3 regions of the Priestia sp. FSL R5-0597 genome follow, and region 1 is predicted to be linked to each of the others. Evidence: riboswitches for the same ligand, from Rfam matches in the RefSeq annotation. Region 1 holds a riboswitch; each other region holds the start of a gene.
What was found. Region 1 has a riboswitch for thiamine pyrophosphate ahead of tenA (thiaminase II). Riboswitches for the same ligand answer to the same signal wherever they lie in the genome.

Region 1 (4,867 bases):
AGGAGTACAGTTTCGTCTCGCCACCTTCATCCCGCGCTTTGTACCAAGAAAGTGGCTTTCATCCGTTGTCCGCAGAACACAAGAAATTAAATAAAGGAGAATATTTATGAGTGAAAAAGCAGTGGAGTTATTTCGTGCCAGCATTCCTATTTTTCAGGCTCTAAGTGATTCAGCAAGACAAGATATTATTTTGCTGCTCGCGGAAAAAGAGCCTTTAACCGTTAATGAAATTGCAAACGAGTCTACTTTATCACGACCGGCAATTTCTCATCATTTAAAAATTTTACGTGATCAAAAGCTTGTGCAAATTGAGCAAAAAGGAACGCAGAGATATTATTCATTGGCTTTAAACGAGGCAGTTGAGCTATTAAAAAGCTTGCTTGCTACAGTTGAAGCTGAATGTTTATAGGGAGATGAAAGAGATGAACCACGAGCAATTCTATATCACAGATGAAACGGTCATTGAACATATTGTCTCTACACAAAAGCAGTATTTCTATGCACAAAAGACAAAGAGCATCAGCAGCCGCATTCAAGCGCTGAATAAGCTCAGAGACGCAGTAAAACAAAACGAGCAGAGAATTATGGATGCTTTAAAACAAGACTTGAATAAATCTGAAGTAGAGGCGTACACGTCGGAAATTGGGATTTTACTAGAGGAAATTCGGTTTACGCTTAAGCATTTAGCAAAATGGATGAAGCCTAAAAAAGTAAAAACCGCTTTAACACACGTGGGCTCTAAAGGGAAAATTGTGCCTGAACCGTATGGAGTCGCGTTAATTATTGCTCCGTGGAATTATCCGTTTCAATTAGCGCTGTCTCCTTTAGTAGGAGCGATTGCCGCTGGAAACACGGCGATTATAAAGCCTTCTGAATTAACGCCTAGCGTATCTCGGGTTATACAAGAATTACTAGCTGAGGCTTTTGATCCCGCATTTGTGACGGTGATTGAAGGCGCTGTAGACACGACGAGCCTGCTTTTAAAACAGCCCCACGATTATATTTTCTTTACGGGAAGTGTAAATGTAGGGAAAATTATTATGCAAGAAGCAGGGAAGCAGCTTATTCCCGTCACGCTGGAGCTAGGAGGAAAAAGTCCGTGCATTGTACATGAAGATGCAAACCTAGATCTTGCAGCGAAGCGAATTATGTTTGGCAAAGGAATGAATGCAGGCCAAACGTGCGTTGCTCCCGATTATTTGCTCGTGCATAAAAAGGTAAAAGCGCAGCTAGTGGAGAAACTTCGCGAAGCGATTTATCAATTTTACGGTAGTAATCCGCTTGAAAGTGAGCGCTACGGCCGTATTGTCAGTGAGCGCCATTTTATTCGGCTAGTTGAGTTTTTAAAAGACGGAAACGCTATAGTTGGAGGCGGGTATAATAAAAGTACGCTCACAATAGAACCTACGGTGTTAAGTGAAGTAAGCTGGACATCAGACGTTATGCAAGAAGAAATTTTTGGGCCTATTCTTCCTATGATTGAATACGAAACGCTAGACGAAGTTATTCATAAAGTTCAAGAAAAAGCTAAGCCGTTAGCTCTTTACTTGTTTACGGAAAGTGCAAATGTACAAAATGTCATAACGGAGCGTCTTTCATTTGGAGGAGGCTGTATAAATGATACGCTTATGCATATCGCTACGCCATATTTACCCTTTGGCGGAGTTGGAGAAAGCGGTACGGGCCAATATCATGGAAAAGACAGCTTTCAGACATTTTCTCATTTTAAAAGCATGCTGTCTCAAACAACGAAGTTTGATTTGTCATTCCGCTATCCTTCAGAGAAACAAAACTTGAAAATGATTAAAAAATTATTGAAATAAAAAGCCTCCTGATAGGAGGCTTTTTCGTTATTTTGAAAGTGAAAGCTGAGAAAGCGGCCATTTTTCTTGTGTATACGCCATTTCCCAAAATAAATACTCCAGCTCACAGCTTTTGATAAAGTGATCTTTCATACGATTACGTTCTTCTTCAGTCGCTTGTTCGGCGAGTTCATCAAGCTTGTTACAAAACCATTGTGTTGTGCCATTCATTTCTTCATTATTATAAAACTGAATCCATTCATAAAAAGGATGAGAAGGAGATGGATTTACTTGTTCTGTAATGCGCTGGCCAATTTCAACGTACGTCCACGGACATGGAAGAAGCACGGCAATGATTTCCGCTAAGCTGCCTGTATGCGCAACGCTTGTCATATGGTTAATGTAGTGGCTGGCCGTTGGTGAAAGAGCCTCAGTGTGGAGGTCTTCATAGCGTACGCCTGCTACTTCACAAAAATTATTATGAGGGTGTACTTCACTATGTAATACCGTAGAAATGCCGGCATTAAAGGCTTCCATTTCGGTACGCGTGCGGCATTTTGTTAAAGCAGCGCCGTAAATGCGGACAAATGCTGTTAAGTATTCGTAGTCTTGAGAAACGTAGTGAATAAGCGCCTCTTTTGGCACGTCTCCTTCAGCAATTCCTTTAATAAAAGGGTGGTTAAAAATGGCTTCGTAAATATAGTTTGCTTCTTGTCTTAATTGAGATGAAAATGACATCAAAATCCTCCTTTAATATGAGGAAGTCACAAACAAGCACATAAAGGAAATAAAAAACACTCCGTTTATAAACGGAGTGGCAAAGGACAGTACAAAACTGAACATTGCCACTTTCCTACGCTGGTATGAGCCAGATCAGGTTCAAAGGGATCAAGAAAACTTGTCTCAGCCGGTCGGCACCCCTAGTGGACTTCCTATTAGTCTATGTTTAACTTACCATATATTCTGAAAAATAGAAAGCGTTATGGAAAATTGTTCCCTAACGGTTTTTATCTCTTAAAGAGGTAGCTTCTTGAAGCTATTTTTAATCATTTTTGTTTAAAAATGCATATTTTTAGGGAAGAAGAGGTATTAATGAAGGGAAGAGCCGTTTTCGTCTCCGAAACATTCCCATATAAATAGAAGAAAGGAGAGAACAAAATGGCAAAATTTCGTTTGTATGCTGTATTAAATGCAGTAGGCTTGGCTATTACACTTCTTGTGAATTATTTAGCAAATGCGATTCCAATAGGAGGCAAAACAACGGCAGAGGCTTCTGCGCAAGTTCCTACGTTGTTTACACCAGCCGGTTATGCCTTTGCTATCTGGGGCGTTATTTATTTGTTATTAACCATTTGGGTTATACGCCAATTTTTTGCAAGAGAAGATCAAAAAGAAATATATGCACGTATAGGCATTTGGTTTTTTCTAAACTGTTTGTTAAATAGTGCGTGGATCTTTATTTTCCAAAACGATTACTATAAGTTATCCCTTTTAGTTATGCTCTTTATTTTAGGCACATTAATGATTGTATATTCCATTATTCAGCATTCTCGGATGACGACATGGTTTATGCGTCTGCCGATTTCGCTTTATCTTGGATGGATTTCTGTTGCGACTATTGTTAATGTATTTGTCGTATTTCAAGCAAATGGAATACAGCACTTGCTTGGCCTAAATGAATTAGCATGGACGATTATTATGCTGCTGGTAGGGGCTGCGCTGGGCATTATGTTTACATTAAAAAACCGAGACGCTGTTTATCCGCTTGTTTTTATTTGGGCTTATATTGCCATTGCGGTGAAACAAAGTGGAAATCAGCCAATTGTCATTACTGTTATCATCTCGATTGTTTTATTAGCAATTGCTATTATTGTGGGACTGATTAAACGCTATAGACGTTTTTAAAAAGAAGCTCTAGCTTTTGTAAGCTAGAGCTTTTTATGATGCTCTTTTGATTGTAAAAAAGCAGCTGTAAAAGCAATTAAGCTAATTAAAATACCAAAAGGAACAACAATTGGTACGAATGATAAAATAAATGTCATAAGCGTAACCTCCATGTTGCATCGGTGCATAATGAAAAATTCAACTTTTTAAATTGAAGTTCCGCTATTATAGTATGCTAGGCTTTATGTTTGGAGCCTATATGTTTAGAAATAAACGAAAAAGGCAACATACGTTACATATAGTTTATATAGGAGGAGTTAAAATGGAAACATATTTAGTGGCTTACACAGATAAAGACGATATGGAATATAAACAAGTGACGTGCGAGAGTTATGAAGATGCAGAGCGTACGGTTCTTCGTTTAGAGAGAGAAGGGCATATGCATATTGAAGAAATATCAAATCAAGAAGCCTACCGTGGAGACGAATCATCGTACAGAGAATAATTTTTGAATAGAAACATCAAACTCAAAATGAAGAGGCAGCTGCTTCTTCATTTTTTCTATTCTATATAGATATCGTTTTATAGAAAAAAGTAAAACGGGAATGATTTTCTTCTGCATTTATGGTACAGTACTAATCAGGTGAGTTTTGAGTTTAGAAGAGGAGAGAGTAACATTATATGAGTAAAGGAAATCAGTGGTCTTCACGCCTCGGTTTTATTTTAGCATCTGCTGGGGCAGCAATTGGTCTAGGAGCGATATGGAAATTTCCATACGTAACCGGAACCAGTGGCGGTGGAGCATTTTTTGCGTTGTTTATTTTATTTACAATTTTTATGGGATTGCCGCTTCTGTTGGCAGAATTTATCATTGGAAGACATACGGGAAAAGAAGCGATTAGTGCTTATAAGGCAATTGCTCCAAAATCCGCTTGGGTATGGATTGGCAGGCTGGGAGTACTAAGCTGTGTCGTTTTGCTTTCCTTTTACAGCGTCGTTGGCGGCTGGGTGATTTTATATACGATTATGAGTGTAACCGGTATGCTAAGCGGAAAAGAGTACGGCGCGTTGTTCAATGCCGTCATTAGCCAACCTTATGTAGTATTAGGTGCACAGGCGCTGTTTTTATTAATTACAGTGTTTGTTATTTCAAAAGGCGTACAAAAAGGAATAGAGCGTGC
Region 2 (4,867 bases), 1.6 Mb from region 1:
TGGAGCCTTTACCACTTTTTCAACGTTTAGTGTGGAAACCGTACAGTTAATTCGGGAAAAATCTTATCGGAAAATGTTGGCGTACGTGGGGATTTCAGCATTTGGAACAGTTGGTTTATTTACAGTCGGTTTACTGGCAGGAACGTTTTTATTATAAGTAAAGAGAACGTTTCTAGTAGGGAAAAACAAAAAGACGGAGAAGTAGAGAATGGATAGAAAAGCAGAAGTTTGGAAATACATTTTGTTGATTGTAGCTGTTGCAGGTCAGATCATTGGTTTTTTATTTTTATTTATAAATGTTGTGGCGGCATTTATTTTTTACGGTTTTTATATTCTAACTTTTATTATGTTACTCCTGCTGTTTATATGGGATCGGAAAAAGGAAAAAGACAAAGAAGAATTTGACGACTATACCGATTACTAACTATATAAAAAGCAGAATGATTCGGTGCGCCGGGCCTCTTAGTAAAGAAGCTTAAAAGATACATCTATAAAAGGAAGAGAGCCGTAAGAGCATAAAGAGATATTGTATTTACATCTAGTTGTGTTATAATTTTAAGTGCAAAAACAAAATCAATAAATAGCAATCACTAGGGGAGCTTTTTGAAGCTGAGACGGATGTATTTCGGACCCTTTGAACCTGATCTGGTTTGGACCAGCGTAGGGAAGTGGCGATCATGTTTACATAACGATGCATGCTAACCACTCTACGTTGTAGAGTGGTTTTTTGTATGTAATAAAGCCCTCTGCACAAGATGAAGTGATTGAAATTTCTCTTTATTCTGAATGGAAAGGTTTCGATCATGTGGATATTCCTAAATTTCATGTCATTACAACAGATAAGCAGCCAATCGAAGAGCTTCAAAAAATTTTAACGGCTATCGCGCCTTTTGCGGGCGCCATTCATATTAGAGAAAAAAAGAAAACAGCAAAGCAGATTCAATGTTTACTAGAAAGCCTACCATTTTGTCGCTCTAAAATTATTGTGAATGACCGAGTTGATGTAGCGCATGCTTTAAAAGCAAAAGGTGTACAGCTTGCCTATCATAGTTTAGACGTTTCGTTTGTTATAGACGCATTTCCTTCTCTTATTGTTGGAAAGTCAGTTCACTCTGTGGAAGAGGCTTTAGAAGCTGAAAAAGATGGTGCTCACTACATTTTATACGGACATATTTATTCAACACATTCAAAAAAAGAATTAAAAAGTCGAGGGATAGCGGCACTAAAAGAAGTAGTAGACGCTGTGCAGATACCGGTTATTGCCATTGGAGGAATTACACCTGTAAATGCCAAAGAGGTACTTCAAACAGGAGCACACGGTATAGCCGTGATGTCTGGTGTCATGCTTGCGCAAGATCCCCTGAAAGCGATTAAACAATATTCTCATATATGGACATCTGGAGGTGGAGAAAATGAAGCAGCATTATGATGTACTGTTAATCGGAGGAGGTATAATCAGCTCTTCTATCGCTTATCATTTGTCAAAACAAGGAGCGTCAGTAGCTATTCTTGAACGCAATCAAGTTGGTTGTGAAGCTTCAAGTGCAGCCGCTGGTATTTTAGGTGCTCAAGCTGAAATTGATGAAGAAGGTCCTCTTTTAGACCTTGCTATTAAGAGCAGAAGCATGTTTCCTGAACTGGTGAAGGAACTAAAAGAAAAAACGGCTATCGACGTAGAGCTCATTCAAAAAGGCTTATTAAAAGTCGCTGTAACAGAAGAAGATGCACACGTATTAAAGAAAAAAGCCGCTCAGCACCACCGGTGGGACAAAGATGTAAGATGGATCGATGTAAAAGAAGCGCGTTTGTTAGAACCCGGGCTCTCTCCAGACATATACGGAGCCATTACAATACCGGGAGACGGCCAGCTAGCTCCGGCTAAGTTAACACAAGCTCTTGCTCATGGAGCCTTGTATCACGGAGCAGATGTATTCGAATACTGTGACGTTCACTCTCTTATTATGGAAAATGAAACAGTAAAAGGGGTACAGACGTCCAAAGGCTCTTTTTATGGAGAAAAAGTAGTGATTGCAGCAGGCTCATGGGCTAAACGCTTTATTTCTTCTGAACATTTAGGCGAGGTGTTTCCTGTAAAAGGAGAGTGTATTGCTCTGCAAAGTCATAAGCCCCTGCTTTCTAAAACGATTTTTTTAGATGAAGGTTTTTACTTAGTCCCTAAGACTGGTGGAAGAATCGTAATCGGGGCAACTAAGCTGCAGCATGATTTTACTAAGACCGTTTCTGCACAAGGTATTCAATTTTTGCTGAATAAAGCTTCTGCGCTTCTGCCGGCCATTAAAGAAGCCACATTTGAAAAAGCATGGGCTGGTCTTCGTCCACAAACGAATGATGGCTGGCCTTATTTAGGAGAGCACCCTGAAATAGCGAATCTGCACATGGCTTTTGGCCACTACCGAAACGGTATTTTATTAAGCGCTGCAACTGGAAAAATTATGGCTGATGCTTTGTTAGGGAAAAAGCCAAATCATTCATTCTTTACATCATTTCAGCTAACGAGAGCAATGGAGGGAGTTCATTGAATCTAATTATTAACGGTAAGACCGTCACTGTCGGAGATGAAATTGAAACGGTCGAGCACTTGCTGCAGGCTCAGAGTCTGCATGAGCGAGTTGTAATTGTTGAATTAAACAAGAATATTTTGCAAAAAGAAGAACATAGCGATGCATGCTTAAAAGATGGAGATACATTAGAAGTTGTTTCATTTGTTGGAGGAGGATGAAGAGTATGTTAAAAATTGGACAGTATACATTTAATTCACGTTTATTATTAGGAACAGGGAAATTTCCGGACTTTACGACTCAGCGTCAAGCGGTAGAAGAGTCGGAAACAGAAATTTTAACATTTGCTGTTAGACGAATGGATATTTTTGATCAAAATCAGCCTAATTTATTAGAAGCACTTGATGTGAAGCGTTTCACTCTTTTGCCTAACACTGCTGGAGCAAAAAATGCAGAAGAGGCCGTACGTATTGCTAAATTAGCAAAGGCTTCTGGACTTTGTGACATGGTGAAAGTAGAAGTAATTGGATGTGATAAGACGCTGCTTCCTGATCCAGTTGAAACATTAAAAGCTAGTGAAGAACTGTTAAAAGAGGGCTTTACCGTTTTACCTTACACATCAGATGATGTTTTACTTGCGCGTCGTTTAGAGGAGTTAGGCGTACATGCCATTATGCCAGGAGCGTCGCCTATCGGTTCAGGTCAAGGTATTATTAATCCGTTGAACATGCGTTTTATCATTGAACAATCAACCGTTCCAGTAATTGTAGATGCAGGTATTGGAACGGCTTCAGACGCAGCTCAAGCTATGGAGCTAGGAGCAGATGGTGTGTTATTAAATACAGCTGTTTCAGGAGCAAAAGATCCTGTGAAAATGGCTCGTGCTATGAAGCTAGCGATTGAGGCAGGAAGAGCAGCATTTGAAGCAGGACGTATTGAAAAGAAACAATATGCAACGGCAAGCAGTCCAACAGAAGGGATGAGTATCGGTTGATTAATCGTTATTCCCGCCAAGAATTGTTTCAACCTATTGGAAAAGGCGGACAGCAGCAAATTCAAGAAAAGCATGTTCTGATTGTAGGAGCAGGTGCTCTTGGAACAGGGAACGCCGAGGCCCTTGCACGAGCGGGAGTAAAGAAAATAACGCTCATTGACCGCGATTATGTAGAGTGGAGCAACCTTCAGCGTCAGCAATTGTATAGTGAAAAAGATGCTGATAAAAGAATCCCAAAAGCAGTTGCCGCTAAAAAAAGGCTTCACGATATTAATCATGATGTAAAAGTAGAAGCCCACGTAGCGGACGGTACCCCTCAAGTTTTAGAACAGCTTGTTGAGGGGGTAGATGTTATGATTGATGCAACCGATAATTTTGACACACGCCTTGTAATGAATGATTTATCACAAAAATATGATATTCCTTGGATTTACGGAGCATGTGTAGGAAGTTACGGAATTAGTTATACTATCATACCAAGTGAAACACCGTGTTTATCCTGTTTGCTTGAATCTGTACCGCTTGGAGGGTTAACATGTGATACAGTGGGGATTATTAGTCCTGCTGTACAAATGGTAGTCGCTCATCAAGTAACAGAGGTGTTAAAAATATTAGTTGGAGACTGGAATGCGCTCAGGAGGGAACTTGTTTCGTTTGACGTATGGAAAAATGAGTATACGAGCATCAATGTGAACGTATTTCGCAAATCTGCTTGCCGCTCATGCGGCAGTGAACAAACGTATCCCTTTTTACAATATGAAAATCAAACGAAAACAGCTGTGCTATGCGGAAGAAACACGGTACAAATCCGTCCGGGCAAATCAGCCAAGCAGCCGCTGCAGTCTTTAGGTGAACGATTAAAAGAAAAAGGATATAAAATTGAACAAAATCCGTATCTGCTTTCTTTTTATGTAGATGATTACCGTTTAGTGATGTTTCAAGACGGGCGCGTCTTTGTCCATGGAACAAACGATATAGTAGAAGCAAAGTCACTTTATCATCGGTATATTGGGTAAGAAAGAGATGGAGGTTTCAAGCATGACAGTACCAAAAGCATTAACCATTGCTGGATCAGACAGCGGTGGAGGAGCAGGCATTCAAGCAGATTTAAAAACATTTCAAGAGCGTGATGTTTTTGGCATGTCTGTTATTACAGCTGTGACTGCACAAAATACAGTTGGCGTTCAAGGAGTTTATCCTTTAGAAGTAGAAGCAGTTGAAACGCAGTTAGATTCAATTGCGACTGACTTATTTCCTAATGCAGTGAAGACAGGTATGTTGTTCAGTGCTGATATTATTTACGCAGTGGCTCGTAAAATCAAACAGCACGGACTGCAAAATGTTGTAGTTGATC
Region 3 (4,867 bases), 1.7 Mb from region 1:
AAGGGCTAGCTCTTCCTTATATGAAATTAAATACTGAAAATAAGACCGTTGATGTAATCGGTACAGCTTTGTTTAATGAAGATAAATTTTCAGGTATTACATTAAATTCCGATGAATCTAAGGCGCTTCTTTTATTAGGAAATCAAAAAGACAAATATATGATTATGAGTCACAAAATTACCATACATGATCAACAGTATGTAGTATCGTATGATGTGTCAGATGCTAAAGCAAAAATGCACGTTAAACCTGATGCGGTGCACGGAGCAAAAGTAATCATACCGCTAAATATAAAAGTAAGTATTAATGAATTTACTAAAAATGAAATGTCATCTCCTGCATTAACAAAAAACGTACAGAAAGAAATTGAAAAGATTCTACAAAAGAAAGCTGAAAAAGTAGTTGAAAAGCTGCAAAAAGCTAACTGTGATTTTCTTGAAATAGGAAGAGAAGTAGCTGCTTATCATCCGAGTATATGGAAAAGGCTTAAATGGAGACAGGACTATAAAAACATCTCGATTAATCCGAAAGTACAAGTGGAAATTATCCATCGTGGAGTTATTAATTAACAAAAGTCATGCGAAAAGCGTGGCTTTTTTAATTGAAAAAATTTTAGTTTACAAAATAACAAAAAGGGAATTGTATTTATTTATTGATGTGATAGGATAAAAAAGCATATAAATGCATTCACTACGAATGAAAGCAGTGGACGGGTACATATAGATAATAATAAATGGTTTTGGGAGTCAAAGAAGGTGATGTTGAAGTGAATGTAAGCATCAGGTCAATTGTTAAAAAAGTCATGTTCACTCTATTTATTGCGTATACGGCAGTGGTCATTTATGCTACTCTCATACGGGAAAACGAACATGTTTACGGAAAAGCAATGAACTTGGATTTATTTAGTACAATCCGTCTGATGTGGGACAGCGGTAATATAATGCTCACTCTGACAAATATACTGGGAAATATCGTGATGTTTGCGCCGCTTGGAATGTTTATTCCGTTGTTTATGAAGTGGTTTGACGGTTTTATTCAAGTCTTTACGACGGGTTTCTTAATCAGTTTTCTGATTGAAATTTTACAGTACAAGCTAACGGAACGAGTATTTGATATTGATGATATCTTTTTGAACACGCTAGGTACATTTATAGGCTGGGTTATTATTAAAATACTATATTGGATTAAGAACATGCTGAAAGCACGTTTCAAAAAAAGATGAAAGGACTTCTTTACGAAGTCCTTTTTGCATCTTGTTGATAGAAACACTTAATGCAGCGTCTTACGGAAGAATGTGAGGATTCAACGATAATGTGCTGACAATTTTGCTGAACAAATAATAACTTTCCTTCAAGCTGCTTAATTTGTTTTTTAAGCTGTTCTACTTCATTATTGATAGATATTTGAACCACTGTTAACAAACTCTTTAGCTTTTTCTTTCATTCCTTCTTTTCTTACTTCGTTTACATCTTTTTCATTTTCTTGAGCCATGTTACGAATATCTTGAGAAATACGCATCGAACAGAATTTAGGTCCACACATTGAACAGAAATGGGCTGTTTTAGCACCTTCAGCGGGAAGTGTTTCATCGTGATATTCTTTTGCGCGCTCTGGATCTAGTGACAGGTTAAATTGATCATTCCATCTAAATTCAAATCTTGCTTTAGACAGAGCATTATCGCGTTTTTGTGCTCCTGGATGGCCTTTTGCTAGGTCAGCAGCATGCGCAGCAATTTTATAGGTGATAACGCCTTCGCGAACGTCTTCTTTATTCGGGAGTCCTAAATGTTCTTTTGGCGTTACGTAGCAAAGCATAGCTGTCCCAAACCAGCCAATCATTGCAGCACCAATACCTGATGTAATATGGTCATAGCCTGGAGCGATGTCGGTTGTAAGCGGTCCAAGAGTATAGAAGGGAGCTTCCTGGCATATTTCCATTTGTTTATCTACGTTTTCTTTGATGAGATGCATTGGAACATGTCCAGGACCTTCAATCATAACTTGAACATCGTGTTTCCAAGCAATTTTAGTTAATTCACCAAGCGTTTCTAATTCACCGAACTGTGCCTCATCATTAGCATCTGCAATGGAACCAGAACGTAGCCCATCGCCAAGCGAAATAGCAATATCGTATGCTTTACAGATTTCACAGATTTCTTCAAAGCGAGTATATAAAAAGTTCTCTTCATGATGAGCTAAACACCACTGCGCCAAGATGGATCCTCCGCGTGAAACAATACCTGTCGTACGTTTCGCTGTCAGAGGAATATAACGTAAAAGAACACCTGCGTGAATAGTAAAGTAATCAACACCTTGTTCTGCTTGTTCAATTAATGTATCGCGGTATGCTTCCCACGTTAGATCTTCTGCTACGCCTTTTACTTTTTCAAGCGCTTGGTAAATAGGAACGGTCCCTACAGGAACAGGCGAGTTGCGGATAATCCATTCGCGTGTTGTGTGAATATCCTTTCCTGTTGATAGATCCATAATTGTATCGGCTCCCCAACGCGTTGCCCATGTCATTTTTTCTACTTCATCTTCAATAGCTGAACGAATAGCTGAATTTCCGATATTAGCATTAATTTTCACATGGAATTTGCGGCCGATAATCATCGGTTCGCTCTCAGGGTGATTGATATTATTAGGGATAATTGCACGTCCTCTTGCTACTTCTTCACGCACAACTTCAGGATTCATCTGTTCACGAATAGCGATAAATTCCATTTCGGGCGTGATAATTCCTTTTTTCGCATAGTGCATTTGCGTTACATTTTGATTTTTTTTCGCGCGCAAAGGTAAACGTTTAGTGATAAAGCGATCGTACTGATCTCTTGGATCACCGTCATAATAACCGTTATCCTGTGGCTGAACCGTACGGCCTTGATATGTTTCTACATCGTTTCGTTCTGCAATCCACTTTTCGCGCAGAGCCGGTAATCCTTTTTGTAAATTAATTTCATAAGAGGGATCTGTATAAACACCGCTCGTGTCGTATACACGTACGGGACTATTTTCTTCTTCACCAAAAGACCCTGTAGTAGGAGACTGATGAATTTCACGCATAGGTACTTTAAGGTCTTGTCTGGATCCTTGGACATATACTTTGTGACTGTTTGGAAAAGGCTTTTTCATAGAAACTGATACATTTTGTTTTGACATTACATATTCCTCCGGTTTCGCATAAAGTGTAGCTATACCGAACCATAAAAAAAATCGGGTTCTGTGATAGACAGAACCCGATGGAATAGGCAAAAAAAGAATAAACATATACTATTCTTTTCAAGACTACTTCCCTCCGCTGGTATAACCCAAATCAGGTTCAAAGGGTTAAAGAGTTTTATTGCACTCTTCTCTCAGTCTGAGCTATCAGACACCCCTAGTAGAAATAACATTCAAATTATTCAATTTACGGCTTAAGTTTACCATCATTCGGTAAAAAATCAACCCTTAAATAAAAAAAGCTAGACAATTAGCGTTGTCTAGCAGCATCGATTGCAATCACAATAGCTGTAATAATATGCATGATAAATCCCAAAAATGGAATCCAAGCAACCAGTGAGGTAACAAGCCCTAGTATGTTTCCATAAGCAGATAACCCTCGTCTATTAGCTAAAATGAGTGTGATAGCATGAAGAATAAATCCAATAAAAAGAGGAGTATAGCTAAAGCCCATAACAATCCCCGCGCCAATTAAAGGAATTCCCAGCAAGGCTTCATACCCAGCAGTGACCCATTTCATTGTACGTACATTTCCATTCATAGTAAAAAGCCTCCTAAAAAAGATACTACTATATACGAGAAAAGAGAGAAAAAAGTTTCAAATTACTTAGGGGATATGTCGTATAAGTCAGCCCTATTGGATTAAAATGATAGATGACAGTAAAGGGGGATGGAAAAAACATAATGATTTAGTCATTTTTTCACACTAAAGAAAAATAGTCTAGATGATTCATTTTTAGCTAAGGGACCAGAATTTATACTGAACATAGTGACTGCTTTTTAAAATAAATAAAAGCTGATATCGTGTTTTTTGGTTGTAGCATGTAAGCTTTTTATTACAAATTATTAAAGATTCTTATCTTTTTGCAAATACACATTGTATTTCATAGTTTTAACAATTATGATAAAAAAGCAAGTGTCAAAATAGGAAAATAGTTGAGCATGTAAAACGAAGCGATAAGCTTATTAATTTGAAAGAAAGGCAAGGTACATAGCTTTATGTGGGAAATTATTGTAGCAATCATTTTAGGGATTGTAGAAGGTTTAACAGAGTTTGCTCCCGTTTCGTCAACTGGGCATATGATTATTGTGGATGACCTGTGGTTAAATTCAAAAGAATTATTTTCATCTCCAGTAGCTAATACATTTAAGATTGTTATTCAGCTAGGGTCGATCTTAGCAGTAGTTGTTATTTTTAAAGATCGTTTTATTAATTTATTAGGATTAGGAAAAAAACCAGCTGCTGCAATTGGACCGACAAATCGCTTAAATTTAATGCAGGTAATTGTTGGTTTGTTACCCGCAGGAGTGTTAGGCCTTTTGTTTGATGATTACATTGATGAACATTTGTTTTCTTTAAATACGGTGCTAATTGGCTTAGTGGTCGGAGCTGTATTAATGATTCTAGCAGATTTGTTTGGACCTAAACGTCCGCGTGTAGAGACGGTGGACCAAATGTCTTATGGACAAGCACTAGGTATAGGACTGTTTCAATGTATTGCTCTTTGGCCAGGTTTTTCTCGTTCAGGCTCAACGATTTCAGGAGGGGTTCTTCTTGGAATGAGCCATAAGGCAGCCGCAGATTTTACATTTATTATGGCAGTGCCAATTATGGCAGGAGCAAGTGGACTTTCATTGGTTAAAAACT

Region 2: another riboswitch for thiamine pyrophosphate. It lies ahead of MKX72_RS02800 (thiamine phosphate synthase); the one in region 1 lies ahead of tenA (thiaminase II).
Region 3: another riboswitch for thiamine pyrophosphate. It lies ahead of thiC (phosphomethylpyrimidine synthase ThiC); the one in region 1 lies ahead of tenA (thiaminase II).

The regions. Positions count from the first base shown of each region.
Region 1 is NZ_JBBOUZ010000001.1:2,104,283-2,109,149, forward strand. Features, by position in the region: gene MKX72_RS10710 (SDR family NAD(P)-dependent oxidoreductase) at 1-94, shown strand, start outside; gene MKX72_RS10715 (ArsR/SmtB family transcription factor) at 107-409, shown strand; gene MKX72_RS10720 (aldehyde dehydrogenase) at 423-1,823, shown strand; gene tenA (thiaminase II) at 1,851-2,540, opposite strand; TPP riboswitch at 2,636-2,734, opposite strand; gene MKX72_RS10730 (TspO/MBR family protein) at 2,961-3,707, shown strand; gene MKX72_RS10735 (hypothetical protein) at 4,009-4,191, shown strand; gene MKX72_RS10740 (sodium-dependent transporter) at 4,368-4,867, shown strand, end outside.
Region 2 is NZ_JBBOUZ010000001.1:525,643-530,509, forward strand. Features, by position in the region: gene crcB (fluoride efflux transporter CrcB) at 1-157, shown strand, start outside; gene MKX72_RS02795 (hypothetical protein) at 209-424, shown strand; TPP riboswitch at 583-684, shown strand; gene MKX72_RS02800 (thiamine phosphate synthase) at 806-1,429, shown strand; gene thiO (glycine oxidase ThiO) at 1,413-2,540, shown strand; gene thiS (sulfur carrier protein ThiS) at 2,537-2,740, shown strand; gene MKX72_RS02815 (thiazole synthase) at 2,746-3,513, shown strand; gene MKX72_RS02820 (thiazole biosynthesis adenylyltransferase ThiF) at 3,510-4,529, shown strand; gene thiD (bifunctional hydroxymethylpyrimidine kinase/phosphomethylpyrimidine kinase) at 4,552-4,867, shown strand, end outside.
Region 3 is NZ_JBBOUZ010000001.1:421,181-426,047, forward strand. Features, by position in the region: gene MKX72_RS02280 (Ger(x)C family spore germination protein) at 1-569, shown strand, start outside; gene MKX72_RS02285 (VanZ family protein) at 767-1,222, shown strand; gene thiC (phosphomethylpyrimidine synthase ThiC) at 1,390-3,159, opposite strand; TPP riboswitch at 3,274-3,388, opposite strand; gene MKX72_RS02295 (hypothetical protein) at 3,470-3,760, opposite strand; gene MKX72_RS02300 (undecaprenyl-diphosphate phosphatase) at 4,219-4,867, shown strand, end outside.